Regions from separate parts of the Arthrobacter sp. 05L417 genome, predicted to be linked through region 1. Evidence: riboswitches for the same ligand, from Rfam matches in the RefSeq annotation. Region 1 holds a riboswitch; each other region holds the start of a gene.
What was found. A riboswitch is a leader RNA that binds a small molecule or an ion and turns the genes downstream of it on or off. The one in region 1 is predicted to bind thiamine pyrophosphate.
Positions count from the first base shown of each region.

Region 2: linked by a shared signal. The riboswitch ahead of AC1DJW_RS10320 (ECF transporter S component) and the one ahead of thiC (phosphomethylpyrimidine synthase ThiC) in region 1 are both predicted to bind thiamine pyrophosphate.
Region 3: linked by a shared signal. The riboswitch ahead of thiO (glycine oxidase ThiO) and the one ahead of thiC (phosphomethylpyrimidine synthase ThiC) in region 1 are both predicted to bind thiamine pyrophosphate.
Region 4: linked by a shared signal. The riboswitch ahead of thiD (bifunctional hydroxymethylpyrimidine kinase/phosphomethylpyrimidine kinase) and the one ahead of thiC (phosphomethylpyrimidine synthase ThiC) in region 1 are both predicted to bind thiamine pyrophosphate.

Region 1 is NZ_JBFTOG010000017.1:16,512-24,286, reverse strand. It holds gene AC1DJW_RS13805 (glucose-6-phosphate dehydrogenase) at 1-314, opposite strand, end outside; gene ffh (signal recognition particle protein) at 466-2,031, shown strand; gene AC1DJW_RS13795 (alpha/beta fold hydrolase) at 2,076-2,825, shown strand; gene thiC (phosphomethylpyrimidine synthase ThiC) at 2,826-4,655, opposite strand; TPP riboswitch at 4,651-4,758, opposite strand; gene AC1DJW_RS13785 (amidohydrolase family protein) at 4,852-5,946, shown strand; gene AC1DJW_RS13780 (VOC family protein) at 6,024-6,896, shown strand; gene AC1DJW_RS13775 (hypothetical protein) at 7,031-7,474, shown strand; gene rpsP (30S ribosomal protein S16) at 7,669-7,775, shown strand, end outside.
Region 2 is NZ_JBFTOG010000010.1:60,593-68,367, reverse strand. It holds gene AC1DJW_RS10350 (Na+/H+ antiporter subunit D) at 1-181, shown strand, start outside; gene AC1DJW_RS10345 (Na+/H+ antiporter subunit E) at 178-744, shown strand; gene AC1DJW_RS10340 (MrpF/PhaF family protein) at 741-1,019, shown strand; gene mnhG (monovalent cation/H(+) antiporter subunit G) at 1,009-1,488, shown strand; gene AC1DJW_RS10330 (DUF4235 domain-containing protein) at 1,485-1,745, opposite strand; gene AC1DJW_RS10325 (NUDIX hydrolase) at 1,797-2,570, opposite strand; TPP riboswitch at 2,719-2,855, shown strand; gene AC1DJW_RS10320 (ECF transporter S component) at 2,932-3,561, shown strand; gene AC1DJW_RS10315 (ABC transporter ATP-binding protein) at 3,561-5,210, shown strand; gene AC1DJW_RS10310 (energy-coupling factor transporter transmembrane component T family protein) at 5,207-6,013, shown strand; gene AC1DJW_RS10305 (UDP-N-acetylglucosamine 1-carboxyvinyltransferase) at 6,213-7,736, shown strand.
Region 3 is NZ_JBFTOG010000001.1:121,245-129,019, forward strand. It holds gene AC1DJW_RS00515 (DUF3107 domain-containing protein) at 39-263, shown strand; gene AC1DJW_RS00520 (hypothetical protein) at 300-602, shown strand; gene AC1DJW_RS00525 (4a-hydroxytetrahydrobiopterin dehydratase) at 653-1,318, opposite strand; gene AC1DJW_RS00530 (thiazole synthase) at 1,379-2,185, opposite strand; gene thiS (sulfur carrier protein ThiS) at 2,189-2,425, opposite strand; gene thiO (glycine oxidase ThiO) at 2,422-3,762, opposite strand; TPP riboswitch at 3,754-3,873, opposite strand; gene thiE (thiamine phosphate synthase) at 3,900-4,589, shown strand; gene AC1DJW_RS00550 (RNB domain-containing ribonuclease) at 4,627-6,141, shown strand; gene AC1DJW_RS00555 (DEAD/DEAH box helicase) at 6,432-7,775, shown strand, end outside.
Region 4 is NZ_JBFTOG010000019.1:7,161-14,935, forward strand. It holds gene AC1DJW_RS14635 (glutamate-5-semialdehyde dehydrogenase) at 1-143, opposite strand, end outside; gene proB (glutamate 5-kinase) at 140-1,330, opposite strand; gene obgE (GTPase ObgE) at 1,320-2,909, opposite strand; gene rpmA (50S ribosomal protein L27) at 3,053-3,316, opposite strand; gene rplU (50S ribosomal protein L21) at 3,377-3,685, opposite strand; gene thiD (bifunctional hydroxymethylpyrimidine kinase/phosphomethylpyrimidine kinase) at 4,107-5,627, opposite strand; TPP riboswitch at 5,619-5,715, opposite strand; gene AC1DJW_RS14665 (Rne/Rng family ribonuclease) at 5,876-7,775, opposite strand, start outside.

The DNA of each region.
Region 1 (7,775 bases):
AGCGCGGCCAGGAGCGTCGCGAGCCGGCCCTCCGCAGTGACATCCACTTGATGGTATTCGGTACTTTTCTCCAGGGCCGCGATTGCTTTCCTGCCCGCGGCACCTGCACCCTTGGCGGCCTCCTCGAAGGCACCGCCCACACGTTTGGTCCACTGTTCGGGCGTCCACGGGTCGGAGCCGGCTCCAACAAGCTTCAGGCCGTTCGCAAGGCCGCCGGCCACGAGCCTGGCAAGGCCCGGCAACAGCAATCGGCCCGTCAGATCTCCGGAGGCGCCTAGGATGAGCAACGTATTTACTGTTGTTTTGCTGGTCACTGTGCCAGCATGCCATCTTGCAGGCGCGTCTTGGTACCCTAGATAGTCGAGTCCCTCAGTTGAGTCAGATTTGTTTGGGGCAGGAATCGTCAAGATATTGGTGCGTCGGAACGGCCGCCATTCGTAGACCATTGAAAGAAGTGCACGGCGCGTGTTCAATTCACTCTCTGACCGGTTGACAGCAACCTTCAAGAATCTCCGTGGCAAGGGCCGCCTCACCGAGGCCGACGTCGACGCCACCGTCCGCGAGATCCGGCGTGCCCTTTTGGACGCCGACGTTGCCGTGCCCGTGGTCCGCGAGTTCACCGGCCGCATCCGTGAACGTGCCCTGGGCGCTGAGGTTTCCGCGGCCCTGAACCCGAGCCAGCAGATCGTGAAGATCGTCAACGAGGAGCTCCAGGAGATCCTCGGCGGCGAGACTCGTCGTATCCGCTTGGCGAAGACCGGCCCCACCATCATCATGCTCGCCGGCTTGCAGGGTGCGGGTAAGACCACCCTCGCCGGCAAGCTTGCCAAGTGGCTCAAGGCCCAAGGTCACAGCCCCGTGCTCGTTGCCGCCGACCTCCAGCGTCCCAACGCCGTAACGCAGCTCCAGATTGTCGGCGAACGCGCCGGCGTACCTGTGTTTGCTCCGCACCCCGGCACCACCTCGGATCTGGATGTTCCCACGGGCGACCCGGTCGCCGTCGCCCGCGCCGGCGTCGACGAAGCCCGCCAGAAGCTGCACGACGTCGTGATCGTGGACACCGCGGGACGCCTCGGCGTCGACGCCGAAATGATGGACCAGGCGCGCCGTATCCGCCAGGCGATCATCCCGAACGAAGTGCTGTTCGTGATCGACTCCATGATCGGCCAGGACGCCGTCAACACGGCGGTTGCCTTCGATGAAGGCGTCAACTTCACGGGTGTCGTGCTGTCGAAGCTCGACGGCGACGCCCGCGGTGGTGCGGCCCTGTCGGTCGCGTCGGTCACCGGGAAGCCGGTCATGTTCGCGTCTACCGGCGAAGGACTCGACGACTTCGAACTGTTCCACCCGGACCGCATGGCGTCCCGCATCCTCGACATGGGCGACGTTCTCACCCTGATCGAGCAGGCCGAGAAGAACTGGGACAAGGACGAAGCTGCCCGGATGGCGAAGAAGTTCGCCGACCAGGAAGACTTCACCCTGGACGACTTCCTCGCCCAGATGCAGCAGATCCGCAACATGGGCTCCATGAAGAAGATGCTCATGATGATGCCGGGTGCGCAGAACATCCGCCAGCAGCTGGAGCAGTTCGACGAGCGCGAAATCGATCGCGTGGAGGCGATTGTCCGCTCCATGACCCCGCACGAGCGTCTGGCTCCGAAGATCATCAACGGTTCCCGTCGCGCCCGTATCGCCCGTGGTTCCGGCGTGCACGTTTCCGAGGTCAACGGCCTCCTGGAGCGTTTCGCGCAGGCACAGAAGATGATGAAGAAGCTGGCCCAGGGCGGAGGCATGCCCGGGATGCCTGGCATGCCCGGCCTCGGTGGCGGTTCCCGCAAGGCAAGCAAGAGCGCGCCCAAGAAGAAGGCCCGTTCCGGAAACCCCGCCAAGGCGGCCCAGGAACTGCGCGACGCCGAGAACAAGCGGGCGAACGCCGTTCGCACCGGGGCGGCATTCGGCCAGCCTTCCGGCGACTTCGACCCCTCGCAGCTGAACCTGCCCAAGGGCTTCGATAAGTTCCTCGGCAAGTAGCGCTCCCGCCGGAGGTTGTCGGCCCCGTGCCATAGGCTGGGGGGATGCAAAAGCAGCGCGTCGTGTTCGTCCATGGAGCAGGCACATTCGGCGCTGCCGCGTGGCCGAAACAGCATGGCATGGCGCTGGCATACGATGCACTGTTCCTGAAACGCCACGGCTTTGATGCGCAGGCCGAGCCTTTGGAATCCGATGTTGCAGCCGATGTGGAGATTATCCTCGAGTGCCTCGGAGCTCGGGAGGCCGCTTCGGCGGCCGGCCCCGCGCGTGGAGGCCATGTCGTGGCGCATTCCCAAGGCGCGATTTCCGCCATGCTGGCTGCGGTGGAGAGGCCGGACCTGGTCCGCTCCCTCGTGCTGGTTGAACCGGCGTGCCTTTCCTTGACTGCTGAATTGCCCGCCACCGCGGCTTACCGGGCACTGATGGAGCCCTTGTTCGCGATCCGGCGCGAACTCAGCGACGACGATTACCAACGTGAATTCGTCCGCCGGGCGTTTTCCTCGGAGGCTGCAGTCCTCAGCACTCCGGAGGCCAGGCGTACCGCGCGACGCCTGCGGCTCCAAGCGCCGCCGTGGGAAGCGCCCCTGCACATTGTGCCGGGCGTTCCCACGCTTGTCCTGACCGGTGGTTGGGAACCCCTGTACGAAGAGATCGCCGGCTACCTGCAGGAAACCGGTGCCCTCCACCGCGTTGCGGCTGGAGGACACCGGCCTCATGACTCAGTTGAAGGAGACCGGATGATCCGCTCCTTCATCGCGGATGTCAGCCGCGCCGGGTCAGTCCAAGCTTCCTGATCAGTTCAGGCTTCCTGACGTCGCCTCACGTTTTCCTGCGGGAACCTCGAGTTCGGGCAGGTAGACCTTTCCGCCGGATGCCAGGAACTCCTCGCTCTTTTCGCGCATCCCGCTGTACATTTCCGCGATGGCTGCCTGGGAATCCGCGGAGCCGTATTCGTCGCGGATGTCCTGGCTGATGCGCATGGAGCAGAATTTCGGGCCACACATGGAGCAGAAATGCGCCGTCTTGGCCGGTTCGGCGGGGAGGGTCTCGTCGTGGAACGCTTCGGCCGTGACTGGATCCAATGACAGGGCGAACTGGTCACGCCAGCGGAACTCGAAGCGGGCCTTGGAGAGGGCATCGTCGCGTTCGTGGGCGCCCGGGTGTCCCTTGGCAAGGTCCGCGGCGTGGGCGGCGATCTTGTACGTGATCACGCCGGTCTTGACGTCGTCCTTGTTTGGCAGGCCCAGGTGTTCCTTCGGGGTGACGTAGCAGAGCATCGCGGTTCCGTAGCGTGCGATCTCCGTGGCGCCGATGGCCGAGGTGATGTGGTCGTAGCCCGGAGCGACGTCGGTGACCAGGGGACCCAAGGTGTAGAACGGAGCGCCCTTGCAAAGCTCCTGCTGGCGCTCCACGTTTTCCCGCACCAAGTGGAAGGGAACGTGGCCGGGTCCTTCCACCATGACCTGGACGTCGAATTCCCACGCCCGCTGCGTCAGCTCGGCCAGGGTGTCGAGCTCGGCGAACTGCGCGGCGTCGTTGGCGTCCGCCGTCGCTCCCGGGCGCAAGCCGTCGCCGAGGGAGAACGCGACGTCGTACTTGGCGAAAATTTCGCAGAGCTCGTCGAAGTGGGTGTAGAGGAAGTTTTCCTCGTGGTGGGCCAGGCACCAGCCCGCCATGATGGAGCCGCCGCGGGAGACGATGCCCGTGACGCGGTTGGCGGTGAGCGGCACGTAGCGCAGCAACACGCCGGCGTGGATGGTCATGTAGTCCACGCCCTGCTCGCACTGTTCAATGACAGTGTCGCGGAAGATTTCCCACGTGAGCTTGTTCGCTTCGCCGTTGACTTTCTCGAGGGCCTGGTAAATGGGCACGGTGCCGATCGGCACGGGGGAGTTGCGGATGATCCACTCACGGGTGGTGTGGATGTCGTCGCCCGTGGACAGGTCCATGACCGTGTCGGCGCCCCATTGCGTTGCCCACTGCAACTTGTCCACTTCCTCGGCGATGGAACTGGTGACGGCCGAGTTGCCGATATTGGCATTGATCTTCACCAGGAACGCCTTGCCGATGATCATCGGTTCGGATTCGGGGTGGTTGATGTTGTTGGGGATGATGGCCCGGCCTGCGGCGACTTCGCTGCGGACCAGTTCAACATCGCAGTTTTCGCGTAGTGCCACGAACTGCATTTCGGGCGTCACGATGCCCTGCTTGGCATAGTGCATCTGTGTCACGGTCTTGCCGTCGACGGCGCGGCGGGGCACCGGCTGTGCGCCCTTCCACTCCGCGGAGGCGGCGCCGCGGCGCACGGCAGACTTGCCGTCGTCGAGAAGGTTCCGTTCGCGGCCGCTGTAGGCCTCGGTGTCGCCGCGGGCTTCGATCCACCCGCTGCGGAACGGTTCGAGGCCCACCACGGGATCACTACCGGGTCCTTCGGTGCGGTACACCTGGAATGGCGCGTTGGCCTCGCCGTTCGGGGACGGTTCCAGGGCTATTTCAGTCACTGGAACCCGGATTCCCGTTTCGGCATCTTCAAGGAACGAGAGGGAATGCGACTTGAGGGACTGTGTCACCTCTTGGGCCGATCCGTTTTGGGTAGGGCTCAGCTGTGTTTCTTTGGTGCTCAAAGGATTACTCACTTCCTTCGCCGGCATTACCCGGACAGGTTCAACGGTCGCAGGCTGCGTCAGCCCGATCTCAGCCCTTGCAAGGGCCCCCGTGTGGTCGTAGACGAAGCTACCACAGCTGAGAGTTCCAGAGACAGATGTGACCGAGGACAGATGTGACCGGGCCCGGCGCGGCGTCGGAGTCTAGGGTGGAATCATGGCGGAAATCATCGAATTCAGCGGCACCGTCCTCACCGGGCCGGACGTGGAACGGCGCGGCCTCTGGTCGGTCGACGGACGGCTGACCTTTTTGCGGCCTGCTGCCGTACCGGACGTCGTCCTGGACGGATGGGTGGCGCCCGGACTTGTCGACTCACACTGCCATGTTGGCTTGGGCAAGGGTGGAGCGGTGGACGAGGAGACTGCCCGTCTGCAGGCAACGGCGGATCGTAACGCCGGGACGCTCTTGATCCGCGACGCGGGATCCGCAAGTGACACGCGCTGGCTGCAGCGCCGGACGGACATGCCCAGGATCATCCGCGCAGGCAGGCACATCGCGAGGCAACGCCGGTACATCCCCGGGCTGGCCGAAGAGGTTGAGCCGGAGGAACTGGTGGAGGCGGTGCGTAAGCAGGCCCGGTCCGGAGACGGCTGGGTCAAGATCGTCGGGGACTGGATCGACCGCTCGGCCGGGGATCTTGGCCCGTCCTTCCCGGCCGCCGTCGTCAAGGACGCGGTGGCGGCGGCACACGACGAGGGGGCCCGGGTGACCGCCCATTGCTTCGCCGAAGGGACTATCGACGACGTGCTCGACGCCGGCATCGACTGCATCGAGCACGCCACCGGTCTCCTCCCGCACCATATTCCGCGGCTGCTGGACCAGGATGTTCCGATCGTCCCGACCCTCATCAACATTGCGACTTTTCCGGACATCGCGAAGCAGGCTGAAACCAAGTTCCCGCGTTACGCCGCCCACATGATCGCGTTGTGGGAGCGCCGGCATGAGCGGGTCCTCGAGGCGTTCGACGCCGGAGTGCGGGTGTATGCCGGGACCGACGCCGGCAGCGTCATCAAGCACGGCCGGATCGGCGAGGAAATTCTGGAACTGCACCAGGCCGGCCTTCCGGCGGCAGCCGCCCTCGATGCCGCCTGCTGGTCCGCCCGCGAGTGGCTGGGTGCCGACGGCATCAGCGAAGGCGCCAGTGCCGACGTCGTGCTCTACGCAAACGATCCCCGTGCGTCCCTTGAGATCGTGCTGAAGCCGCAATGCACCGTGCTGAGGGGACACATTTCAAGAAGCGCCGGGCATTAGGAATAAATTGAAGCTTCAAGTAATTTAGATAGATAGAGGTTGCCGAAGGGCGGCGCCACGAAAGCCGGGAGTTTCACATGACCATCACATCCAGCCAGGATCTCCTTCCTGCCGAACTCACCATGGGCGCTGTCATGCTCAAAGTGGGGGACATGAAGCTCATGGGCGACTACTACCAGCGGGCGCTGGGCCTGGACGTCGTCGCCGAACAGGATGGCGGACTCTACTTTGGCAGGCTCGGCAAGCCGCTGGTGCACTTGGCTCCGGCCTCCGGGCTCCAGATCCCGGGCCGCGGAGAGGCCGGGCTCTTCCACACGGCTTTGCTCTTCGAAGACCAGTCATCGCTCGCCGCAACTGTTGCCTCGGCGGCGCAATACGAACCCCATGCCTTCGTCGGCAGCGCAGACCACCTCGTCAGCGAGGCCTTCTACTTCACCGACCCGGAGGGCAACGGCATCGAGCTCTACTACGACAAGCCCCGCGAAGGCTGGGAGTGGAACGGTAGTTCGGTCGTCATGGACAGCCTGCCGCTCCCGCCGCAGCGCTACCTCCAGCAGTACTTGAGCGAATCGGCGGTGACCGGCCAGCATGAGGCGGGCGCCGGCGTCGGGCATGTCCACCTGCAGGTGGGCGACGTGCGGACCGCCCATGATTTCTACGTCGACACCCTGGGCTTCGAGCAGACGGCCGGCTGGCATGGGCAGGCCCTGTTCGTCTCCGCGGGCGGCTACCACCACCACATGGCCATGAATGTGTGGAACAGCCGCGGTGCAGGTCCGCGCAAGGACACGCTCGGCCTCGGCGAGGTGGTCATCGAGGTGCCGTCAGGAGACGACGTCGGCGCGCTCGCCGATCGCCTCAAGGTTGCCGGCATCGCGTCCCACCACACCGGCCAGGAGCTGCGCTTCGAGGACCCGTGGCGCAACCGGCTGCGCGTCGCCGTCCGCTAGCGTCCAACTTGCTCCCCGACTTCGCTTCGCTCAGCCGGGGACCCCTCGCAAGTTACACTTAGGCTCGACGGCGTGGCGCGCACTTTTCGGCCACGCCGCAGCTCCGTTGGCACGAATGAATGAGAGTAGTTTCCATGGGCTTTGCTGAAATCTTTGTTGCCACCCACGATGAAGCACTCAAGAGGGCCGCTGCCCTGGAGAAGGGCAGTGACGTATCCGGCGCCGCGGTACGGATCCCGGGAATCAGCGATTTTGAAGTAGAACAACTTGGCGACCTGGCCGGCACGGCCGTGCACGCAGCCGGGGCCGACTATGAGCTCGCTTTGGTGGACGTCACCAGCGACGCCTTGCTGGGCGTCCCCGAAGCCATGGTGCGTGCCTTGTCTGAGCTTCTCAGCTACGAGACCGAGGGCGAGGGAAGCATCCTCGACGACGTCGCCGAACGCTGGGCGGCCCAAGAAGATATGCCCTTTGACGCCCAACAGTCCCGGCTGTATGTCCAGCAGTTGGCGTCGCTCGCGAGCGACGTCGAGAAGGCCGAACGGGCCGGTCTCTACGTCTGGTCCGCCGAGCAGTAACCCTGCGGTAAACCCGCCGCACGGCCGCGTGTTCGAAATACTGGCTGCCATCTGGCACAATAGACAGGTACTCGATCCGCGTGGCCCCTCTCTCCGTGCGTGCATCTTGTCCTTGGAACCCTCAAGTATGGCCCGCCCCACGGGTGCAGAACGACGGGCTCAACCCCGTTTCAGAAACAGGAGTGACCACAAAAGTGGCCGTAAAGATTCGCCTTAAGCGCTTCGGTAAGATGCGCGCACCGTACTACCGCATCGTCGTCATGGACTCCCGCGCCAAGCGCGATGGCCGTGCGATTGAAGA
Region 2 (7,775 bases), on a different contig from region 1:
CGTGGCGCTGACAGTCTTCGCCGGTCCGCTGTTCCAATTGGCCGGAAACTCCGCGGAACAGATGCTGGACCGTACCGCGTACATCCATTCCGTGCTCGGCGGGAATGCCAAAGTTCCAGGAATCGCGGCACCGCAGGGTGACGCACCCACCGGGGCCGTACCGCAGGGAGGTGGCAAGTGAGCCGCAAGCGGATTTCGTTCCGCACCGAGTTGCCCCTGCTGGTCTGGCTGGTGGTCGTTTGGGGTGCGCTTTGGCGGGACTTCAGCCCCGGCAACCTGGTGTTCGGTGCGCTGATCGCGGTGGTGGTAGCCAGGGTCTTCTACTTGCCTCCAGTGGAGCTCAGCGGACGATTCAACGTGCTGCGGGCCATTCCTTTCGCCGTCGTGTTCCTTGGCAAAGTGGTGGCCGCGAGTTTCCAGGTCATGTACTTGGCGGCCTTCCGGGGCCCCTCGGTAACCAACGCCGTCGTCGCGGTTCCCCTGCGTAGCCACTCCGACCTCATGGTGACCGCAACAGGGCACGTGATTTCGCTGATTCCGGGTTCCCTGGTGGTGGAGGTGGACCGCTCGACGTCCACGCTCTATATCCACGGGCTCAATGTCCGCAACGATGTGGACACCGCCAAGCTGCGCAAGGAAGTGCAGGACACGGAGGCCTCGTTGATCCGGATCATGGGTACCCGCACGGAATTGGACGCACTCCAGGCCGAAGGCTGGCCTGCAACGAGGGGAGCCGGCTCATGAAAGACATCGTGCTGATCGTCACGGCGGTGATTCTTAGCCTCGCGGCGGCAGGCGCGATCTACAGGATCGCCGTCGGGCCTTCATTGCTGGACCGGGTGCTCGCCTCAGACGTGCTGCTCGCCATACTGGGTGCCGCGCTGGCCATCGACATGGCCGTCAACAGGCACCTCAACAACCTCGTGCTGCTCGTCGCGCTGACGCTGATCGGGTTCATCGGATCGGTGACGGTGGCCCGCTTCGTGGCCGACCGGAGGGGACAAGTCAATGACTCCTAACGCCACCGGAGCGGACGCCGTCATCGATGCCGTCACCGCGGTACTGCTGATTGTTGGTGCCCTGATGTCATTGGGCGCGGCAATTGGACTGTTGCGGTTCCCGGACCTCATGAGCCGCATGCATGCAGCTACCAAGCCCCAAGTGCTGGGGCTGTTCCTTGTCTTGGCGGCCATGGGGCTGCAGATGCGCGAATGGTGGGTTTGGCCGGTCCTCGCGGTCGCTTGGATTTTCCAACTGCTGACTGTGCCCGTGTCCGCACACATGGTGGGCCGGGCAGGGTACCGGACCAAGCACCTCCACCCCGAGCTTCTCAGCACAGACGAACTCGAGGCCGTGGTGCTGCGGGCTGCCGGTCAACGGGCGGCGGAGAAAGCTCAAGAAGCGGGCTCGGCAATGCCCCACGCTGGGAACGCCCGCAACGGCGGGAGCGCAGGTCCTAACGGCGTCAACGGCGGGCCGTCAGCCTAGACGATGTCCTGCGTCTTCGAGAAGCGGGAGATGGCGCGCTGGGTGCTCCGGCCGGCGAGAACCTGGATGACGGCACTGACAGTTGCCGAAATCAGGGCGAAGGTCAGCGCTGAGCGGAGGCTCGTCTCCATGTCGTCGTGTCCCTTGGGCGGCTTGTTGCCCGTGGTTTTTTCCCACAGCGCGTTGACGAGCTTGGTGCCGACAAAGCCTGCGCCGATGCTCACGCCGGTGCCGAGCAGTTTGATGAGGAGGTTCATTCCGGGACTCCTTGCGGGTGGAAACAGGACCGTCCCCAGCCTAACCCCACTTCAGGGCAGTTCCGGAGCAACGGATGGGGCTTGGCGCCTCAGCCGGAAGAACTCCTGCAAGGCTCCCGGCTTTGGACGCACGGGAACAATGTCACGGTCTTCGGCCAGCACCGCTTCCACCGTGCCGAGGGCGAGGAGCTCATCCAGTAGCGCCAGCGTGGGTGGCATGAGCTTGAGCGTTCCGGCGGCTTCGGCATCCAGGATTCCGCGGACCGGCATCCACAAGGACGATGACGCTTCCGTGGTCTGGTGCCTTGGCTCGGCTCCGGAAACCGGGCAAGCAAGGTAGAAGTACGTGTCGAAGCGCTTGGGCTGGTCCGGCGGAGTGACCCAGTTGGCCCATGGGCGGAGGGTGGCGGCGTCGAGCTTCAGCCCGGCCTCTTCGAACACCTCACGCTGCGCGGCCGCCAGTACCCGGCCCGCGTTGAACCGGGCGGAGGAAGGCTCGACGGCGATGCTGCTCCGGTGCCATGCGGCGGCGTGGCGCTCGACGACGTCGTCCGTGAAGTCCCAGCCGGAGCTGTCCGCCTGGTCCACTCGTCCGCCCGGGAAGACGACCATTCCGGCAGCGAAATCCATCGTGGACACCCGGTGCTGGACGAACACCTCCAAAGCCTGCGCCGCGTCTCCAGAGCGCCCAGGAACTGCGGCATCCCGGAGCAGGATCACGCTCGCGGCGAGCCTCGGTTCGGCCACTGTGGTGCTGTTCGCTTCGCCCATGCCTGCCAAGACCGCTCCTTTGCCCGCTTGCTGTGTCACATTCTGCTGGATCATTCTCCCAGTTTCTGTGGCCGCCCGCGCCATTCCGGGCCGGACTGCGCTCGCCCGGCAAATGATCCAGGGGAATCCGTCGGAACGCTTTTTGCCGCCGCGCCCGCAACCCCTCCAAGGTGTAAACTGAACCACGCCCAAAAGGGTGGATTGATAACGACAGGGGAGCGCCGCCGTCGGGCTCGCAGCAATGCGGCACGGAGGACGGGCGCTGAGAGTGCGGACAGCCGCAGACCCTCGAACCTGATCCGGCTAGTACCGGCGCAAGGGAGTCGAGTTCTCATAGTGTCCGGAACCGGCGCGGCGGAGGCCGCTCGCAGGCAACCGGGGAACACTTTCCCCTCCTGTTCCTCAGGAGGACAAAATGACTGGTATTTCTGCAAGGCCGGGCCTCACCAAGCCTGGTTACAACTGGCGCGTCGTGGACATTGTCGTGGCGGCACTGATCTCGATCGCCGGTGGCGTGATCTTCTGGGCATGGGACCAGATGGCTCTGGTCGCCACGCCTATGTCCGCCGGCTACCCGCCCCTGAGCGGCCTGATCGCCGGCGGCTGGATGATTCCGGCAGTCTTGGGCATGCTCATCGTCCGCAAGCCCGGTGCGGCAATTTTCTGCGAAACAGTGGCCGCCACGAGTGAGCTCATCATGGGTTCGCAGTACGGCACCACGGTGCTGATCTCGGGCCTGCTCCAGGGCCTCGGTGCGGAACTCATCTTCCTGGCCTTCATGTACAAGAAGTTCAACCTGCCGGTGTCCCTGCTGGCCGGTGCCGGTGCGGGCCTGTTCTGCGGTCTGAACGACTCCTTCCTGCCGTGGGGCTGGAACATCGCCTACGAACCGGTCGACAAGCTCGCGTACATCGTGTTCTGCACGGTCTCCGGGGCCGTCATTGCCGGTGCCCTGTCCTGGATCGCGACCCGCGGCCTGGCCAAGACCGGTGTGCTGAGCGCGTTCGCGTCCCGCAAGGCCGCTTCGGAGCCCGTCTTTTCCTGATGCCCAGTCCTGATTCCGGCACCTCTGCCGTGGTGCGACCCGCCGCCATTTCCGCGCAAGGCTGGGGCTGGCGGCACGCCGGCCGCACCACGCAGGCCATCCACGCCCTCGACCTGGACATCCGTCCCGGCGAGCGTGTTCTGCTGCTTGGCCCCTCGGGCGCAGGCAAGTCGACCCTCCTGCATGCCCTGGCTGGCGTGTTGGGCGAGGAAGGCGACGACGCCGACGAGACCGGTTCGTTGCTCGTGGATGGTGTTTCGCCGAAGGCCCAGCGGGGCCGTGCCGGACTCATGCAACAGGACCCCGAAACCCAGGTGGTGCTTTCCCGGCTGGGCGACGACGTCGCGTTCGGCGCCGAAAACCTTTGCGTGCCGCGGGAAGAAATCTGGAAGCGGGTCCATGAAGCGCTCGACGACGTCGGGCTGCGGCGTAGTGCCGGTGGCAGTGCGAGCGGCAACTTTGCGCTCGACCACCCGACGTCGGCCCTCTCGGGCGGGCAGAAACAACGCCTTGCGCTGGCCGGCATCCTCGCGATGCGGCCCGGCTTGATCCTCCTGGACGAACCGACCGCCAACCTGGACCCCGCCGGAGTGTTGGAGGTCCGCGATGCCGTGGGCCGCTGCCTCGACAAGACCGGCGCCACTTTGGTGGTGGTGGAACACCGGGTTTCGGTCTGGAAAGACCTTGTGGACCGGATCGTGGTGCTCCAGCCGGGCAGTTCCTCCTCCACGGGAGTCTCGACGCCGGCGGTGCTCCTGGACGGCGATCCGGACACCGTTCTGGCGCAAGCAAGGGACATGCTCACTGCTGCGGGCGTTTGGGTGCCCGGGTACGTGCCGGCCACCCGGCCACGTTCGGGAACAGGCGCCGGAACGGCGGCCGGCTCCGGGGCGGGGAACGGGGCGCGGAGCTCCGCGGCGAGGAGCGGGGGAGAGCTACTGCTCGCCACCCAGGAGCTCGCGGTGTCCCGCGAGCGGTCACGGCGCCGGGGGTTCAAAACCATCCCGCCCCTTCCCGTGCAGGCCGGACTCAACGCCGAAGTGTTCGCCGGGCGAGCGCTGACCATCACTGGCCCCAACGGCGCGGGAAAATCGACCTTCGCTTTGACTCTCGCGGGGCTGTTGGCGCCGGTGTCCGGGGCGGTGACAGCCGCCGTCGGGCTCAGCGACGGTGCCGGCACTGACCCGTTGAAGTGGAAGGCCCAGCAGCTGATCTCCCGCATCGGGACCGTGTTCCAGGAGCCCGAGCACCAGTTCGTCACCGGCCGGGTGCTCGACGAGCTGATGTTCGGCCCCAAGCATCTTGGCCATGGCGAGGAGCGCGTGGACGAGTTGCTGGAGCGGCTGCGCTTGGGGCATCTCGTGGACGCCAACCCGTACACGCTCTCCGGTGGCGAAAAGCGACGGCTGTCGGTGGCCACGGTGCTCGCCGCGCACCCCCGCGTCCTGGTGCTGGACGAACCCACTTTTGGCCAGGACGCCAACACGTGGGCTGAGCTTGCGTCGTTCCTGTCTGAACTGCTCGACGCCGGCACATCCGTGGTTTCCGTGACCCACGACCAGGAATTCAGCTCCGTCCTTGGCGGCGCCGAGATGCGGCTCGAGCCTGCATTCCAAGGCGGCGCCCGGCAGGAAGCGGGTGCGGCATGAGGGACGCACTGACCCTGCGCGGCAACAATGCCCTCCTGACACGCGCGAATCCGCTGGCCAAGTTCGTGTCGGTCTTCCTGGTCACCCTGGTTTTGGCGTTGTCCATCGACTTGGTGTCAGCCTCGACCGCGCTCCTCGGCGAACTGGCGTTGTTCCCCCTCGCGGGGCTCACCGTGCGCTTGCTCTGGCAGCGCGGCTGGCCCTTGATTATCGCGGCCGCGCTCGGAGGTTGGAGCACCGCGATCCTGTCGGCGGACAGCGGAAGGATACTGCTCGACGTCGGGATCTGGTCTATCAGCGAAGGCTCACTTCAGCTGGGACTCGGCTTCATGCTGCGTGGCCTGGCCATCGCGCTGCCAGCCATCCTCCTCATGAGCTGCACCGATCCGACCGACCTTGCCGATGCCCTGGCGCAGAAGGCGAAACTGCCGCACCGTTTTGTCTTGGGCACCTTGGCTGCGCTGCGGCTCGTCGGGCTCATGGCGGAGGAATGGCAGACCATCGGCATGGCACGGCGCGCGCGGGGTGTCGGCTCGCGCGGGAGCCCGCCGCAACGGTTCAAGGCCATGCTCGGCCAAAGCTTCGGGCTGTTGGTCCAGGCGATCCGTCGGGCGTCCCGCTTGGCCGTGACCATGGAGGCGCGGGGCTTCGGCGGCGGACGGCGGACCTGGGCACGCGAATCCACCTACAGCCGCCTGGACGTCTGGGTTCTCGCTGGCGGGCTGGTCATTGCGGCCGCAGCCGTGCTCGCGGCCCAATGGGCAGGGACGTGGCACTTCGTCTGGCTGAAGCAGCCCAACTGACTCGCATTTGTTGTCGTTTTGGGGCCTCATAACGACAACTACTGCGAGTTACTTGGGTGTTGTCGGGCGGGCCGCGAGCAAACGCAACACGCAGGCTTTGGACCAACGCATATCGCACGAGACGACTATTCTCCAGCATAATCGGCGTGTTGTGTCACAAAACCTCCAGTCCGTAGACCATCCGTGATATTTATTAGTCATGACGCAACCGACTGCCGAACATGTAGGTCTCCTTCTTCGCGACGCCCGTGGCGAAAAGGGCTGGACACAGGGCCAGCTCGCTTCGGAACTGGGTACCAGCCAAAGTGCCATTGCCCGTATGGAGCAGGGCAAGCAGAACCTCAGCCTACGCATGATCGAGCGCCTTGAGTCGATCTTCGGGCGAACTATCGTCAAGGTCGGCAAACGGCAGATGACCCACCTGCGTGTGGAGGGCGGACGCACGCTCTCCGGCTCGGTGGACGTCAACAGCAGCAAGAATGCCGGCGTCGCCCTGCTCTGCGCGAGCCTCATCAATCGCGGCACCACCACTTTGCGCCGGCTTGCCCGGATCGAAGAAGTCAACCGGATCGTCGAGGTCTTGACCTCCATCGGTGTCGAGTGCACCTGGCTGAACGGCAACGATCTGCGCATCCGCCGCCCGGAGACCCTTGACCTCGCCTCCATGGACGTGGAGGCCGCACGCCGCACCCGCAGCGTCATCATGCTGCTCGGCCCCCTCCTCGATGAGGCAGCCTCATATCAACTGCCCTACGCCGGCGGTTGCGATCTCGGGACTCGAACCGTGGAACCGCACATGCAGGCGTTGCGGCAGTTCGGGCTCTCGGTGGAGGCCAAGGCCGGCTTCTATTCGGTACAGGCCCCACCTGCCGACGGCGACCACCGCACCTTCGTGCTCACGGAGCGCGGCGACACCGTGACCGAGAACGCCATCATGGCCGCCGCACACCGCAGCGGTACCACGGTGATCCGCAATGCCAGCCCCAATTACATGGTGCAGGACCTCTGTTTCTACCTGCAGAGGCTCGGCGTGGTGATCGACGGCATCGGGACAACCACCCTGAAGATCACGGGCCGCCCGGCGATCGACGTCGACATTGAATACTTCCCTTCGGAAGACCCGATCGAAGCCATGAGCCTGATCACCGCGGGCATCGTGACCAACTCGGAGGTCACCATCTGCCGGGTCCCCATCGAGTTCATGGAGATTGAACTTGCCACGCTTGAGCAGATGGGCCAGCAGCTCGACATCTCCGGCGAATACTTTGCGCGCAACGGACGGACTCGCTTGGTGGATGTCACCACCAAGCCATCACGCTTGCGTGCGCCTGAGGACAAGATCCATCCGATGCCGTTCCCAGGGCTGAACATCGACAACTTGCCGTTCTTCGCGGTCATCGCAGGCAATGCCGAGGGACAGACCATGATCCACGACTGGGTCTACGAGAACCGTGCGATCTACTTGACCGAGCTCAACAAGCTCGGTGCCCAGGTTCAACTGCTCGATCCGCACCGCATCTATGTCAATGGTCCGACCAAATGGCGCGGCGCGGAAGTCGGATGCCCCCCGGCACTCCGACCCGCAGCTTGCCTGCTGTTGGCCATGCTGGCGGCCCGCGGCACGTCCGAGTTGCGCAACATCTATGTGATTGAGCGCGGATACGAGGACCTGGCCGAGCGGCTCAACACTATTGGTGCCAAGATCGAGTACTTCCAGGACTGACGCGCGTCGGATTCTGCACGATTCGGACTTCCAGCAGAA
Region 3 (7,775 bases), on a different contig from region 1:
GGACTGAGTAAATTCTTGATTGGCTGGGAGGCCCTGCTGTGGAAGTAAAGATCGGCATTCAGAACGTTGGCCGTGAGATCGTGCTGGAATCCGCTCTGGATGCCGAGGCTGTTGCCAAGATCGTGGGCGACGCCATTGCCAATGGCACGGACCTGCGTCTGACCGACGAAAAGGGCCGTCAGGTCATCGTTCCCGGCAACGTCCTCGGATACGTGGAGATCGGTGCCGAAGAAGTACGCCGGGTCGGCTTCGGCGCGCTCTAGCTCATACGTCAGAACACCAGCGAGCCAGGAGTCCGCATGCTCTCACTTGTCATCGTGGCGCTAGCCACCATCGCTTCAGGCTTCATCGTCTGGGGAAATGACAAACACCGTGGCACATATGGCATCGCCCTGCCCGCCGGTGTTTCCCTGGCCGTCGCCATGCTGAGTTGGATGATCTTCATCCAGCTTGGCTTTGGCTACCAGCCCGGGGTGACGTGGATCCCGTGGGTCCTGCCCGTCATTTTGGGTACCGTGGCGGCCGCGGTGGTCTCGTACTTCCTGGGCCGCCACCGGGCCCGGCACGACACCGCCCAGCTAACCGCGGCCCTCAGGCTCTAGCTGGCGGCGAGACCCTAGCTGGCGCCGCGGCTCTACCGCTTCGGCTCAATCTACAGATCCGGCCCGTCACCTGCTTCGGTGCAGAGGCACAGCCGGTTTCCTTGTGAATCCGTGACCACCACCCATTTGGGTGCGTGGTCACGGTCCATTAACGCACCCGTCGCCGCGGTTTTCTCCATGGCGGGTCCCGATTCAGCCTGGCTCCTGTGCACATCCAGGTGGATCCGGTTCGGGTTGGGTGTTTCAGTTGTTTGGAACCACACGTTGGGCCCTCGCCCATACGGGTCTTCGAGGTCTCCGAAGCGGCCTTTGCGGTAGCCGAGCGCCACCCTCCAGACTTCCGAGATCTCTTCCGGATCCGGGGTGTCGATTCCGACTTCAACCGTCCGGTAGAGCCCGGGTTCGGCCACTGCCCCGGCTTCCGCGGCCACCTGGCTGGCGTTCGTGGCCGCCCGGACGTCGCGCCGGGTCACCTCGCTCCCGGCGTCGTGGGAGGTGTACCGGACGAACACCCGGTTGAAGCGCCAGTCCAGGTCCGGGTGGTGGTTCTGCTGCTCGGCGATGCGCCCGACGGCGGCAACCAGCTCCAGTGCGGCAGCCGACGTCGGGGATTTATAGACGGTGACGAGGCCGCCAAGGCGGTACCGCCAGTCCGGCAGCTCCGCCAAGGCGTCGTCGATCGCGGACCTGCTAAGAACGTCATCCTTGCCGGCCATGGTGGCTCCTTCGCTGACGGGGAAATTCGCAGGAATCCCCGGAGAGGCCAGCGTGGGCCGCTAGAGGAACTCGGCCCGGCCTTCCATCGCCGAGGAGGCCAGGGCGTGTTCCCGGCGCGGGATGCGGCCCGCCTGCTTCGCCAGCCTACCGGCGATGACTGCGTGTTTGAAGGCCTCGCCCATCTGCACCGGGTTCTGCGCACGGGTGACCGCGGTGGCCAGCAGCACGGCGTCGCAGCCGAGCTCCATGGCCAGCGCTGCGTCGGACGCGGTGCCGATGCCGGCGTCGAGCACTACCGGCACAGAAGCGCGGGACACAATCAGCTCGATGTTGTGGGGATTCAGGATGCCCAAGCCGGTGCCGATGGGCGCGCCCAAGGGCATCACGGCAGTGGCTCCGAGGTTTTCGAGGCGAAGTGCCAGCACGGGGTCGTCGTTCGTGTATGCGAAGACCTTGAATCCGCGGTCGACGAGTTTCTCGGTTGCGTCCACCAACTCCACGGCGTCCGGCAGGAGCGTGTGCTCGTCCGCGATGACCTCAAGCTTCACCCAATCCGTTTCCAAGGCCTCCCGGGCAAGCTCGGCTGTCATGACAGCATCCTTGGCGGTAAAACAGCCGGCCGTGTTGGGCAGGACACGGATGCCGTGGTCCACGAGCAACTGGAACAGCGAACCTGTTTCCGTCGGTGAGTACCTCCGCATGGCAACGGTGGTGAGTTCGGTGCCGGAGGCCAGCAAGGCTGCCCCCAGTCCGTCCAGGCTCGGGGCTCCGCCGGTCCCCATGATGAGGCGCGAGCCGAACTCAACACCGTCGATCACCAGGGCGTCGGTCCGGGTGCTTGCTGCTTCAGTGCTTGCCGTGGTCATGGTTCAGCCTCCCTGTACTGCGGTAACGATTTCGAGTTCGTCGCCCTCTGCGAGCGCGGTTGCCGCCCACTGGCTGCGCGGCACCACTTCGGAATTGCGTGCGACGGCGACGCCGATCTTGCGTCCGTCGGCCGCCTGGCCGCTCGAGTCCACAACCCGACCGGTGATGTGGCTCACGAGGGTGGTGACGGACGCGTCGTCGCTCAGCGTGTGGTCTGCGCCGTTCAATTTGATGTTCATGCGTGGTCCTTCGGAAGGGGATTCGAGGTATCGGCCGATGGGCCGTTTGTGGAGGCCCTTGCTGCTGAAAGGGGGCGGGAGAAGCGGTCCGGGCGGAATTTGCTCCACCGGGGATCGGCGGTGCCGTCCATCAGCCCGACGCAGATTTTCGCCGCCGCCGGAGTGAGCAGGACGCCGTGGCGGAAGAATCCGCTCGCCACGATGAGTCCGGGCACGGTCCCTTCGCTTCCTTCCACCCTTTCGGCACTTTTTACCCTTACACGGCCCAGCAGCGGTGCATTGTCCGGAGTGCCCGGACGGGCGCGGGCAGTTGCTTCCAGGAGCTCCAGTTCAGCCACGGCCGGGACCAGTACCTGGGCATCGCGGAGCAACTGGTACACACCGCCCGCCGACACCGGGTTGGCCGCTCCCCCGGACGCCGACAATCCGTCTTCACGTTGCGTTGCGCCGATCACCACTGTCCCGTCCTCGCGGGGAACGATGTAGACGGGCACTCCGCGCACGATTCCCCGCACTGTGGCGGTGACCAGAGGTTGCAGCTGGTCCGGGACGCGCAGCCGCAGTATGTCGCCGTACACGGGACGCAACGGGAGCGACAATCCATCCGGCAGGCCCTTCAAGCGGGCGGCGCCCAGGCCGTTGGCAACCACGGTTTCCGCGGCGAGCACTTTGACGCCTGAGCCAAGCACGGCCCCGACGACGCGTCCGTCCTCCCACAAGAGGCCCGCCGCCGTGTCGTGGACCGCAAAACCGCCCTCGGCCCCCGCAATCCAGCTGGAATTGCCCGGCTGGTGGTCTGCCAGTGCGCCAAGGATCGCGGCCGAAAGCCGGCGCGGATCCACTTGGTGGTCGCCCGGGATGTCGAAGGCACAGGAAATCTGCGGGCTCAACAGCGGCTCACGCTCCCGGGCCTCGCGCAACGGCACGGATTCCACCAGCAGGCCGTTGGCCAGTTGCACGTCCCGGAGGTCGGCGAGCGCCCGGCGGTCCGCAGCGTCCGCGCCGACGGCGAGGGTCGGCGTCGTACGGTAACCCGTGCTGCGTCCGGCACTTGAGCCAGTCACATTGTGTTCGAAGTCCGGCCACAATGCCGACGATTCGAGCATGAGTTCCAGGAGGTCCTCTTCCTGGTAGTGCAGTTCACTGACGGGCGCCAACATGCCCGCCGCCGCGAAGGTGGCTCCGCTGGCCGGTGCGGGATCGATCAGGGCAACCGAGCGGCCGGACCTTCGGGCTTCCGACGCGATGCCAAGGCCGATGACACCGCCTCCGATCACCGCCACATCCGCATGCAGGGACGCGCGCAGGGGTTCGTGCCGGGTGTTTACTTCGTCCATGGAGTCCTTCCCTACGCCGGTACTAGCCGGATCAGGTCAAGCGGTCGGCGCTGAAGCCCTCTCAGCCGCGCGGCGATTGTGACTGCCGCCGCGGCTCCCGCGGTACCAGCCCAGTTTAGAGGAACTACTCTGTTTCCATGACCCAGCACGATGTCCACACCACCGCCCGCCTCTACCTCTGCACCGACGCCCGCAAGCAACGGGGTGATTTTGAGCAGTTTGTCGACGCCGCATTCGAGGGCGGCGTGGACATCATCCAGCTGCGCGACAAGACCATCGAAGCGGCAGAGGAACTGGAGCTCCTGGAGATCCTGCAATCCGTGGCGCACCGCCACGGCCGTCTCTGGGCCGTCAACGACCGCGCGGACGTAGCTTCCCTCTCCGGCGCACCGGTGTTCCATATCGGCCAAAAGGACATTCCACTGCGGGCGGCCCGGAAGCTGCTCCACGACCCCGCCATCATCGGGCTCTCCACGCACACGCCGGAACAGATTGACGCAGCCATCGCCGCATCACCCGGCCGCAGCGGCCTGGACTACTTCTGCGTCGGGCCGGTATGGGCCACCCCCACCAAGCCCGGACGCTCCGCCGTCGGGCTCGATCTGGTGAAGTACGCCGCCAACGCGGTGAAGCAGGCAGACGAGGAGACCGTCGGCGGTGTTGTGCTCCCTTGGTTTGCGATCGGCGGCATCGATCTCAGCAACGTGGAAGAGGTAGTGCGGGCTGGCGCCAGCCGCATCGTGGTGGTGCGAGCCATCACCGAAGCACAGGATCCGACGGCGGCGGCCCAGGCACTCCTGGCCGCCCTTGACGCAGCGGCGGCCTAGCGAGACGCCGAAAGATTTTGGAGTTACCCTGACTTTCGTGTCACATCAGCGGATAGCCCCGAATGTCAGTGAAACGTCGAACCGGCTCGCGGAAGCACTGGCGGCGCTTCGGACTGAACTCGAGCTGCCCGCCGGCTATCCCGTTGAAGCGCTGCGTGACGCCGAAGCCGCGGTTTCCGGACACACCCTGCCGGTGCAGGACCTCACGGACGTTCCGTTCATCACGATCGACCCGGCCTCTTCCACCGATCTGGACCAGGCCCTCTTCATTGACCGTTCCGGCGATGGTTACAGGGTTCTCTACGCCATCTCCGATGTGCCATCCTTTGTGCCGCCCGGAGGAGCGCTCGACGCCGAGACCCGCCACCGGGGGCAAACATACTACGCCCCGGATGGCCGCATACCGCTGCACCCCGAGATCATCAGCGAGCATGCCGGAAGCCTGTTGGCCGGCCAAACGTGCGGCGCATTTGTATGGGACTTCGAACTCGATGCCGAGGCGGAGTTCCGCACCGTCTCCGTCCGCCGGGCAAGCGTTCGCAGCCGCGCGAAGCTCAACTACAAGGGTGTCCAGGCGGAGATCGATTCCGGAACGGCCGATCCGGTCCTCCAACTCCTCAAGGACGTCGGGCTCAAGCGGGTGGAACTCGAACGCCGCCGCGGCGGAGCAAGCCTGAACATGCCTGAACAGGAAATCGTCCAATTGCCCGACGGCGAGGGGTACAGGATCGTCGCAGCTCCCTCGCTGCCGGTGGAGGACTGGAACGCCCAGATTTCCCTCATGACCGGGATGGCCGCCGCGCAACTGATGCTCGACGGCAAAGTGGGAATCCTGCGCACCATGCCGGCGCCCGATGAACGCTCGCTGCTCCATTTCAAACGGCAAACGGGGGCACTCGGCAAGCCCTGGACCGAGGGGACCAGCTATGGCGAGTACCTGCGGACCCTCGACGCCAAGGACCCCCGGCAACTGGCCATCCTCCACTCCGCGGGGCTGCTTTTCCGCGGCGCCGGCTACACGCCTTTCGACGGCGAAGTACCGGGAAGCGTCATGCAGTCAGCCATCGGCGCACCGTACGCCCACACCACGGCGCCATTGCGCAGGCTGGTCGATCGTTTTGTCCTGGTCATCTGCGAAGCACTGAGTAATGGAACAGAGATCCCTGCATGGGCCAGGGACGCTTTGCCGAGCCTGCCCGAGATCATGGCGTCATCCGACCAGCTTGCCGCCAAAATGGAGCGCCTGGCCCTGGACACCGTGGAGGCAGCACTCCTGGTGAACCACATCGGACAGGAATTCGACGCCGTCGTGATCTCCGGATCGAAACCCGCCAAGAACAACGGAAACGGCAACGGGAACAGCACCAACGGCAACAACGGAAACGGCAATGGGAACGGAGCCCCGCACGGCCCCTACGGCATCGTCCAGATCGCCGAACCCGCGGTCACCGCTCGTTGCGACGGCGAAATGGAGTCCGGTACGAAGGTCCGTGTGAAACTGCTTGACGCGGACATCGCCACCCGCGAAATCACCTTCGAACTGCTCCCGTAGCGCACTCAGTTCGCAGGCCTGGAACCGCGATCCGGGGTTTATTGCCTCCAGACGCTAGACTGTGTGAGTAGTAATGGATGCCCGGTCGTTGATTCAGTTAATTTTTTTGACATCAACAAGCCCGCCCCTACGCGATCTTGAGATACACCAGCTGGTCCCCAGTGCCAGTATTTAGATAGCCCGCGATCGGCTTCCACTGGATTTGCTTGCGCCCATTCGTGCTCCGGAACGGCCCGGCCACAACCGTTGAGCACGCAGCGCAGCCCAAAATGAATAAGGAAAACTCCACTGTGAGTGAATTGCACACCCATGAAGTTCTGACAGACGGAACCGAAACGATCGAACCCGAGGAAACCATTTCCTCGGACGAAACACCGCACGAGATCGCAGAAAAGTCCTTCGCCGACTACAACGTCCGCGCCGACATCGTTGAATCCCTCGCCGATGCCGGAATCACCCACCCCTTCCCCATCCAGGCCATGACCCTCCCGGTGGCCTTGGGCGGTCACGACATCATCGGCCAGGCCAAGACCGGCACCGGAAAGACCCTCGGCTTCGGCATTCCGGCGCTGCAGCGCGTCGTCGGACCCGGCGACGCCGGCCATGAAAAGCTCGCTGTCCCGGGCGCACCCCAGGCCCTCGTGATTGTTCCTACCCGTGAACTCGCCGTTCAGGTGGCCAACGACCTCCAGACAGCATCGCGGAAGCGCAACGCCCGCATCGCTACCATCTACGGCGGCCGCGCTTACGAGCCCCAGATCGAAGCCCTGCAGAAGGGCGTCGAGGTTGTTGTCGGCACGCCCGGCCGATTGATCGACCTCTACAAGCAGAAGCACCTGAACCTCAAGAACGTTCGCATGGTGATTCTCGACGAAGCAGACGAGATGCTTGACCTCGGCTTCCTTCCGGACGTGGAGACGCTGATTGCCGGCACTCCCGCCGTCCGCCAGACTCTTCTCTTCTCGGCAACCATGCCCGGCCCGGTCATTGCCATGGCCCGCCGCTACATGACGCAGCCCACGCACATCCGTGCCGCCGACCCGAACGACGAAGGCCTGACCAAGCGAGACATCCGCCAGCTGATCTACCGTGCCCACAGCATGGACAAGATCGAGGTCGTGGCCCGCATTCTGCAGTCACGCGGCCGTGGCCGGACCATCATCTTCACCAAGACCAAGCGCACCGCAGCCAAGGTTGCCGAGGAACTCGTGGATCGCGGCTTCGCTGCCGCGGCTATCCACGGCGACCTCGGCCAGGGCGCCCGCGAGCAGGCCCTGCGCGCCTTCCGCAACAACAAGGTCGACGTCCTGGTGGCCACGGATGTCGCCGCCCGGGGCATCGACGTGGACGACGTCACGCACGTCATCAACTACCAGTGTGTCGAAGACGAAAAGATCTACTTGCACCGCGTTGGCCGCACCGGCCGTGCCGGCAACAAGGGCACCGCGGTCACGTTCGTCGACTGGGACGACGTCCCCCGCTGGGCCCTCATCAACAAGGCCCTCGGGTTGAGCTCTCCCGAGCCCGTGGAGACGTACTCTTCGTCCCCGCACCTGTTCTCGGACCTGGATATTCCGGAAGGCACCAAAGGCCGCCTGCCCCGCAACCAGCGCACCCTTGCGGGCGTCGACGCC
Region 4 (7,775 bases), on a different contig from region 1:
GCGATCGAGTGCACGGCCGCCTCCACCTGCTCAGGGGTGAGCGGCGCGGTTCCCAGCTCCGGAGTTTCCGGCACCTGGGCGGCATTGCCGGAAGTCAGGGCGTCAGTCATCACAGGAGAATCAGGGGTAAGGGCCTCAGTCATTCTCCAAGTTTAGTGGAGCGGGAGGGCTGAACCAGTACGAGGTCGTCAACATGAACAACTACGCGGTCATATCCGCGGCCAAGGTCCTTGGCGAGTTCCTTGGTTGAACGGCCAAGCATGCGGGGAAGCTCTTCGGCGGAGTAGTTGACCAGCCCCCTGGCAATGACGGTGCCCTCGGCAGAAACCATCTCCACGGGATCGCCCGGCTCGAAGTCTCCCTGCACCGACGATATTCCGGCGGGCAGCAGCGATGTGTGGCGGTCGCGCACGGCTTTGACGGCGCCGTCATCGAGCACCAAACGGCCCCGGACGGAAGCGAGGTGGGCCAGCCACAGCAGGCGCACGGGCTTGCGGTTGCCGTTGATGGCGAACCACGTGCCCACGTCCTCGCCGGCCAGTGCGGCGGCGGCATTGGCCGTGGACGTCACGAGGGCGTGGATGCCGGAGCCTGCTGCGATGGACGCCGCCTCCACCTTGGTGGTCATGCCGCCGGTGCCGACGCCGGCTTTGCCGGCCTTGCCGATGGTCACGCCGACCAGGTCGGCGGGACCGGTGACGAGCGGAATGCGCTTGGCACCCAACGACGGCGGACCGTCATACAGGGCGTCTACGTCGGAAAGCAGGACCAACGCATCCGCCCGCACAAGGTGCGCCACCAAAGCGGCCAGGCGATCGTTGTCGCCAAAGCGGATTTCGTGCGTTGCCACGGTGTCGTTTTCGTTCACGACAGGCACGACGCCGAGGTTCAGCAGACGGTCAAGCGCCCGGTATGCGTTGCTGTGCTGGGTTCGCCGCATCAAGTCATCCGCAGTCAACAGGACCTGGCTGACCGTGACCCCGTGCGCCGCGAAAGCCTGCGAGTAGCGCGCCATCAAAAGCCCTTGGCCCACACTGGCTGCAGCCTGCTGCGTAGCGAGGTCCTTGGGACGCTTGGCGAGCCCGAGCGGTGCTAGACCCGCCGCGATCGCACCGGACGAGACCAGGATGATCTCCGTCCCGGAATTCCGCTTCTCGGCCAAGGCGTGGACGAGGGCAGTCAGCGCTTTTTCCGAGATGCCGCCTTTGATGCTGGTCAGCGAAGACGAACCTACTTTGACCACGATCCGCTTGGCGCCGGCCAGCGCCTGGCGTTCCGCGGCGTCGTCGCCTTCCGTGAATTCAGCGATACGGGCCGTGCTAGTCGTCATTTTCGGCTTCCAGGCCGCTTTCCTTCAGGGGCTGGGCTGCACGACGGCGGCTGACGGACTCCGTCCAGATGCCCGCCTTGCGCTCGGCTTCGAGCTCGGCCCGCGCGGCAGCCTTGGCCTCGCGTCGCTCGATCTGCTCATCGCGCTTCTGCGAACGTGTGGGACGGTCGCCGATGTCGGCAACACGGATGTCCGTGCCTCGAGGCGTCGCCAGGAGTTCGGCGCCCGCCATCATGGTGGGCTCCCAGTCGAACACGACGCCGTCCTCTTCACCGATCACCACGGTGTCGCCCGGAACGGCACCCATCTTGAACAATTCGTTTTCGATGCCGAGCTTGGCCAGGCGATCGGCCAGGTAGCCAATGGCTTCCTCATTGGTGAAGTCGGTCTGCTTGACCCAGCGGACCGGCTTCTCCCCCAGCACGCGGAAGAGCGGCTCGAGGTTCTTTTCTTCGCGGCGAATCTTGAAGCCGGACTCGTTGACGGCACGGGGGCGGAGGACGGGGGCTGCGACCTTGGGGGGCGCAATGGCCACGGCCCTGCGGGCGGCCATGACAATCTCGCCCATGGCGAAGCTCAGCTGGCGCAGGCCTTCATGGCTCGTGGCGGAAACTTCGAAGACGCGGTAGCCGCGCTGTTCCAGTTCGGGACGGACGAACTCTGCCATATCCCGGCCATCAGGCAGGTCCACCTTGTTCAGGACCACAAGCTTGGGGCGTTCGTTCAGGGGGACCACTTCGCCGTCGACACCGGCGTAGCTCATGTCCACGGCGTACTTGTCCAGCTCCTGCTCGATAATCGCAAGATCCGAGAGCGGGTCCCTGTCCGCTTCCAAGGTTCCGCAGTCCAGCACGTGCACCAGCGCGGCGCAACGCTCAACGTGGCGCAGGAAGTTGTGGCCCAGGCCCTTGCCCTCGCTCGCGCCTTCGATCAGCCCGGGAACGTCGGCAATGGTGAACCGGACGTCGCCGGCCTGGACCACGCCGAGGTTGGGGATCAAGGTAGTGAACGGGTAGTCGGCGATCTTGGGCCGCGCCGCTGACATCGCCGCGACAAGGCTGGACTTGCCTGCCGAGGGGAAGCCGACCAGCGCGATGTCTGCGATGGACTTCAGTTCCAGGACGATGTCGCTGGAGTCGCCTTCAATACCGAGGAGCGCGAAGCCGGGAGCCCGGCGCTTCTGCGAAGACAACGAAGAGTTGCCAAGGCCGCCCTGGCCGCCTGCAGCGGCGATGAACTCGGTGCCTTCACCGACAAGGTCAGCAAGGACAACGCCGTCCTTGGTCTTGACCACGGTGCCGTCCGGGACGGGAAGCACGAGGGTTTCGCCGTTCTTGCCGCCGCGCCAGTCGCCCATGCCCGGGCCACCGTTGGTTGCGTGGCGGTGCGGTGCGTGGTGGTAATCAAGCAAAGTAGTTGTCTGTGCATCGACGCGCAGGATGACGTCGCCGCCATTGCCGCCGTTGCCGCCGTCGGGTCCGCCGAGGGGCTTGAACTTCTCGCGCTTAACAGAGACACAGCCGTGGCCGCCTGTTCCGCCGGATACGTGAAGTACTACCCGGTCTACGAAGGTCGCCACGTGTTTCTCCTCTATGTGGAAATTACTGCTTGAAATGCGTTTGCCGGCTGATGCGCCGCCGCCCGCCCTAGTAAATTCTAGTGCGGTTAAAAAGACAGATGGAGCGGGCCATACGGCCCGCTCCACCCGTTCAGAACGTGTTATTACTCTGCAGCTGCAGCAGCAACGATGTTCACTACGCGACGGCCACGGCGAGTACCGAACTCAACCGCACCTGCCTGCAGGGCGAACAGGGTGTCGTCGCCACCGCGGCCGACACCGGCGCCCGGGTGGAAGTGGGTGCCGCGCTGGCGGACGATGATCTCGCCTGCGGAAACGACCTGGCCACCGAAGCGCTTTACGCCGAGGTACTGGGCGTTGGAGTCACGACCGTTGCGAGTGGAGCTCGCGCCTTTTTTATGTGCCATTTGAAATGCCTGCCTTTAAATTCTGGGGAATCTGTTGAAAACCTGAACAGCAACCAGTGGTTACTTGATACCGGTGATCTTGATCTTGGTCAGTTCTTGACGGTGACCCTGGCGCTTCTTGTAGCCGGTCTTGTTCTTGAACTTCTGGATGACGATCTTCGGACCACGGAGGTCTTCGAGGATCTCAGCCGTAACCTTGACCTTGGCCAGATCCGCAGCAGCGGAGGTGACCTTGTCACCGTCCACCAGGAGCAGTGCGGGCAGCTCAAGAGTGCTGCCGGCTCCACCGGGGACGCGGTTCAGGGTTACGTAGTCTCCAACGGAAACCTTTTCTTGGCGGCCGCCTGCGCGGACAATCGCGTACACCACTTGGGCACTCACTTCTCTCGACGTTTATTACTAAATTTGCGTGCGGAACCCCGATCCGAAAACGGGCCTGGTTCACGCTGTGCCTCAACGCCGTGGACTCCGGTACGGAATCCATGAGTCATCCCTTGAACAGTTCCAAATGAAATGTCAATTCCAAACGAAAGGTCCCTAGGGGCATAACCCAAGTGTTGGCGTAAGCACCGAAGATCTAGATTACGCTAGTTTCGCCTTCGGCTGCAAATGAGGCCAAGGTCCGGAGGCTGCCACGTGATGGCTGCCACAGACTGGCTATGCCGCCATCCGGTACCGTGCCCGTCCACCTTACCCTGCCCGCCGGGAAAAGCTCGGATCCTCACCCCGACACGCTGCGGCGCCTGCCGAAACAGCCCTTCATCCCGTCCCTCCGCGCCAGGAACCGGGGTCAGCTGTGCAGCCTTGGAGCATCGAAGAATGCAGTTTCATAGCGGCAGGATTGGGAGAAAGCCTCCATCATGGCCGCGCGCTCGGCCGGTGAGGCAGCCTGCGCGGCGGCATCCGTGAGGTCGATCGCCTTGCGGGTGGCCTCTGCGAACGCCTCGTCTGCGTAGGTGCGCAGCCAGTCGGCGTAAGGGTGCTCGTCCGACGCTCCTGCCTGGACATAGCCACGGTGGAGCTGCTGTCCCACCTCGGCGTACAACCAGTAGCAGGGCAGTACTGCAGCCAGCAGCACGGCATAGCTGCCCGACGCCGACGCCGCCAGCAAGTGGTCCACATAGGCCTTGGTGACGGGGCCCAGTTCTCCGCTTGCCTGGCGTCCGCTAAGCCAATTCCGATGCAGCTCGGACTCGACTTCGAGGCACATCTGCGAGCCGCGGGCCCAGAACAGCTGTTCGTTTTCGCTGGGGGCGAGCGCACTTGCACGCGCCAGGACCCGGGAATAGCCGTTGAGATAGATGGCATCCTGCGACAGGTAATAGCTGAACTGCGCTTCGCTGAGCCCACCGGTTTGCAAGTCCTGGATGAAGTCCAGGCCATAAATGGCCGCAAGCTCCGATTGGGCGGCGTCCCACATCCGGACCGCGAAGTCCCCCGGCTGAAGGGAGTGCTGGAGAGTGTGGAAATGATGGATGGGCCCGTTGCCCTTCCCCACCTCCAGCCTCTCGGATTGGGTCAGCGCCTCCTGAAGCCAGGGCTTGACTTCACGCAGGGCAGACTCCCAATCGCCGAGCCGCGCTTTTGCCGTCGCCATCGCAGACGACAGGGAACATCCCGTGCCATGGCTGTTGCGGGTCTCCACGCGTTGGCCGGCGAATTCCACCACGTCCTGGCTCAGGACTCCCCCGGTGTTGACCAGCGCATCGGGGCAGCCGGATCCTTGCAGATGGCCTCCCTTCACCAGGACGGTGTTTCCGCAGGCAGCGGCCAGACGTTTGCCTTGCTCCAACGCCGATGCCCAGTCGGTGGCAACAGGCTCGCCAAGCAGCATGGCCAATTCAGGAAGGTTGGGGGTCACCAAGTCGGCGAGGGGCAAAAGTTCCCGCAGTGCGGTTTCAGCGGACTCCGCGAGGAGCCGGTCGCCACTAGTCGCGATCATCACCGGATCCAGTACGACGACGGCGGGGCGCGCCTCGCCGAGCCAGCGGCGGACTTCGTGGATGACGGCCGCGTCCCCGAGCATGCCGATTTTGACGGCATCAACGGTGATGTCGTCGCTAATGGCATCCAATTGCTGCTGCAGGAACTCCACGGGAGGCACGTGAACGCCGGTGACTCCCTGCGTGTTTTGTACTGTGAGTGCCGTGATGACGGCCATGCCGTAACCGCCGTTGGCGGCAATGCTCTTCAGGTCAGCTTGGATCCCGGCACCGCCCGACGGATCCGAGCCGGCAATGCTGAGGACCCTGGGGATAGGGCGCTGGACGGCCTTGAGCGGGTAGACAGCCGAGTGTGCCGAAACAGTCATTCGAGACATCCCTTCGCCGGTGCTAACCGGACAGGTTCAACGGGTCTGGTCTCAGCCGGCTTGGTGCGCGGCACCCCGTGTCAGTCCCCTAGCTTAACCCGGATCACACCTCGCCCGCTGAAATCTCCCTTTGTAACCGCACTGTCGTGAGGTCCGGCAACTGGTCCGGCAAATGGGCCGGCAACGCCGAAGCCCCGGCGGTTTCCGCAAGAGCGGGAACGGCCGGGGCTTCGGACTGGGTACTGCGTTTAGAGTTCGGACTTGGGCACGCCGACTCCGAGAATGATCGGTTCTGCTGCCGCCGTCGGCTTGACCGGGGATGCGTCGGGCGCCTTGGCCTCGTGCGCGGCCCCACCGGAGGCAGCGGCTGCAACCTCGTGGTGCTCCACGTTGGTGGCGTTGGCGGCACCCTGGGCACGGCTGGCACTACGGTTGCGGCGGCCCCGGCGTCCACGCGAAGCCGACTCCAGGGATTCCCCGCTTGCAACGGCCGCGGGAGCCTCTGCGGGCGCTTCCCGGGACTCCGTTGCGGCCGTCGCGGTGTCCGGAGCTTCTCCGAGGCCCGCGAATGCCTGCGCCAACAGATCCAGGCTCATGGCAGGAGCGCCACTCGCCGGCTCTTCTTCGTGGTGGACGAAAGGCAACGCCACTTCCTCGCCGCCGAATCGCAGCACAGGCTTCGAGCGTTCCTCGCTACCCGAAGCAGCGGCAGGAGCCGAGACCGGGGCCGCGGGTGCCTGCAGAGGGGTTGCTTCCGCTGCGTGCCCGTCGGCGAGCAATTCCGCCGCGTGGTGGAGTTCGTCGTCGTGCAGGTGGGCAGCGTGGGCCGCAGCCGCGATGGTCGCAAGGGCTGCGCGGGTGGCTGCCTGGCGGTTCGGATCAGTGGATTCCACGGAGTGGACCGGCACAGGAGGGGTGATCGGGAGCTCGGAAGTCCCCTGCCCTGTCCCCCTGCCGCGGCGGCGCTTGCGCTGCTCCGGGCGGACGGCCGGGAGTGACTCCGTGCGCGGGTGGTGGTGTTCAGCGGCCACCACGTTGGCCCGGCGATGCTCCACGGGCTCGTCATGCGTGACGATTCCGCGCCCTGCGCACGTTTCGCACTGCTCGCCGAAGACCTCAAGCAGGCCGGTGCCCATGCGCTTGCGGGTCATCTGGACCAATCCAAGCGACGTCACTTCCGCGACCTGGTGCTTGGTGCGGTCCCGGCCGAGGCACTCGACCAGGCGGCGCAACACGAGATCGCGGTTGGATTCCAGGACCATGTCGATGAAGTCGATGACGATGATTCCGCCGATGTCGCGCAAGCGCAGCTGGCGGACCACTTCCTCGGCGGCCTCAAGGTTGTTCTTGGTGACGGTTTCTTCGAGGTTGCCACCGCTGCCGGTGAACTTTCCGGTGTTGACGTCAACAACCGTCATGGCCTCGGTGCGGTCGATCACGAGCGAACCACCGGAGGGCAGGAAGACCTTGCGCTCCAATGCCTTGTGGATCTGTTCGTCCACGCGCCATGCCGAGAAGATGTCCTGATCCGACGTCCACTTTTCGAGACGTCCCACCAGATCCGGCGCCACATAGGTGACGTAGGCCTCGATGGTGTCCCAGGCTTCATCGCCGGAAACGATGAGCTTGGAGAAGTCCTCGTTGAAGACGTCGCGGACAACCTTGATGGTGAGGTCCGGTTCGCCGTACAGCAGTTCCGGGGCCAGGATCTTGGTGGATGTGGACTGGCTTTCGATGCCTTCCCACTGGGCCCGCAGGCGGTTGATATCGTGCGTCAGTTCTTCCTCGGAAGCACCCTCGGCGGCGGTGCGGACAATGACGCCCGCGTTCTCGGGGAGGCGGTCCTTGAGGATCTTCTTCAGACGGTTGCGCTCGACGTCGGGCAGCTTACGGGAGATGCCGGTCATGGAACCGCCGGGCACGTACACAAGGTAGCGGCCGGGAAGCGAAATCTGGCTCGTCAGGCGTGCGCCCTTGTGGCCCACGGGGTCCTTGGTGACCTGGACCAGCACGGAGTCGCCTGATTTCAGGGCGTTTTCGATGCGGCGCGGCTTGCCTTCCAGGGTGACGGTATCCCAGTTGACTTCACCGGCGTACAGCACGGCATTGCGGCCGCGTCCGATGTCGACGAATGCGGCTTCCATCGAC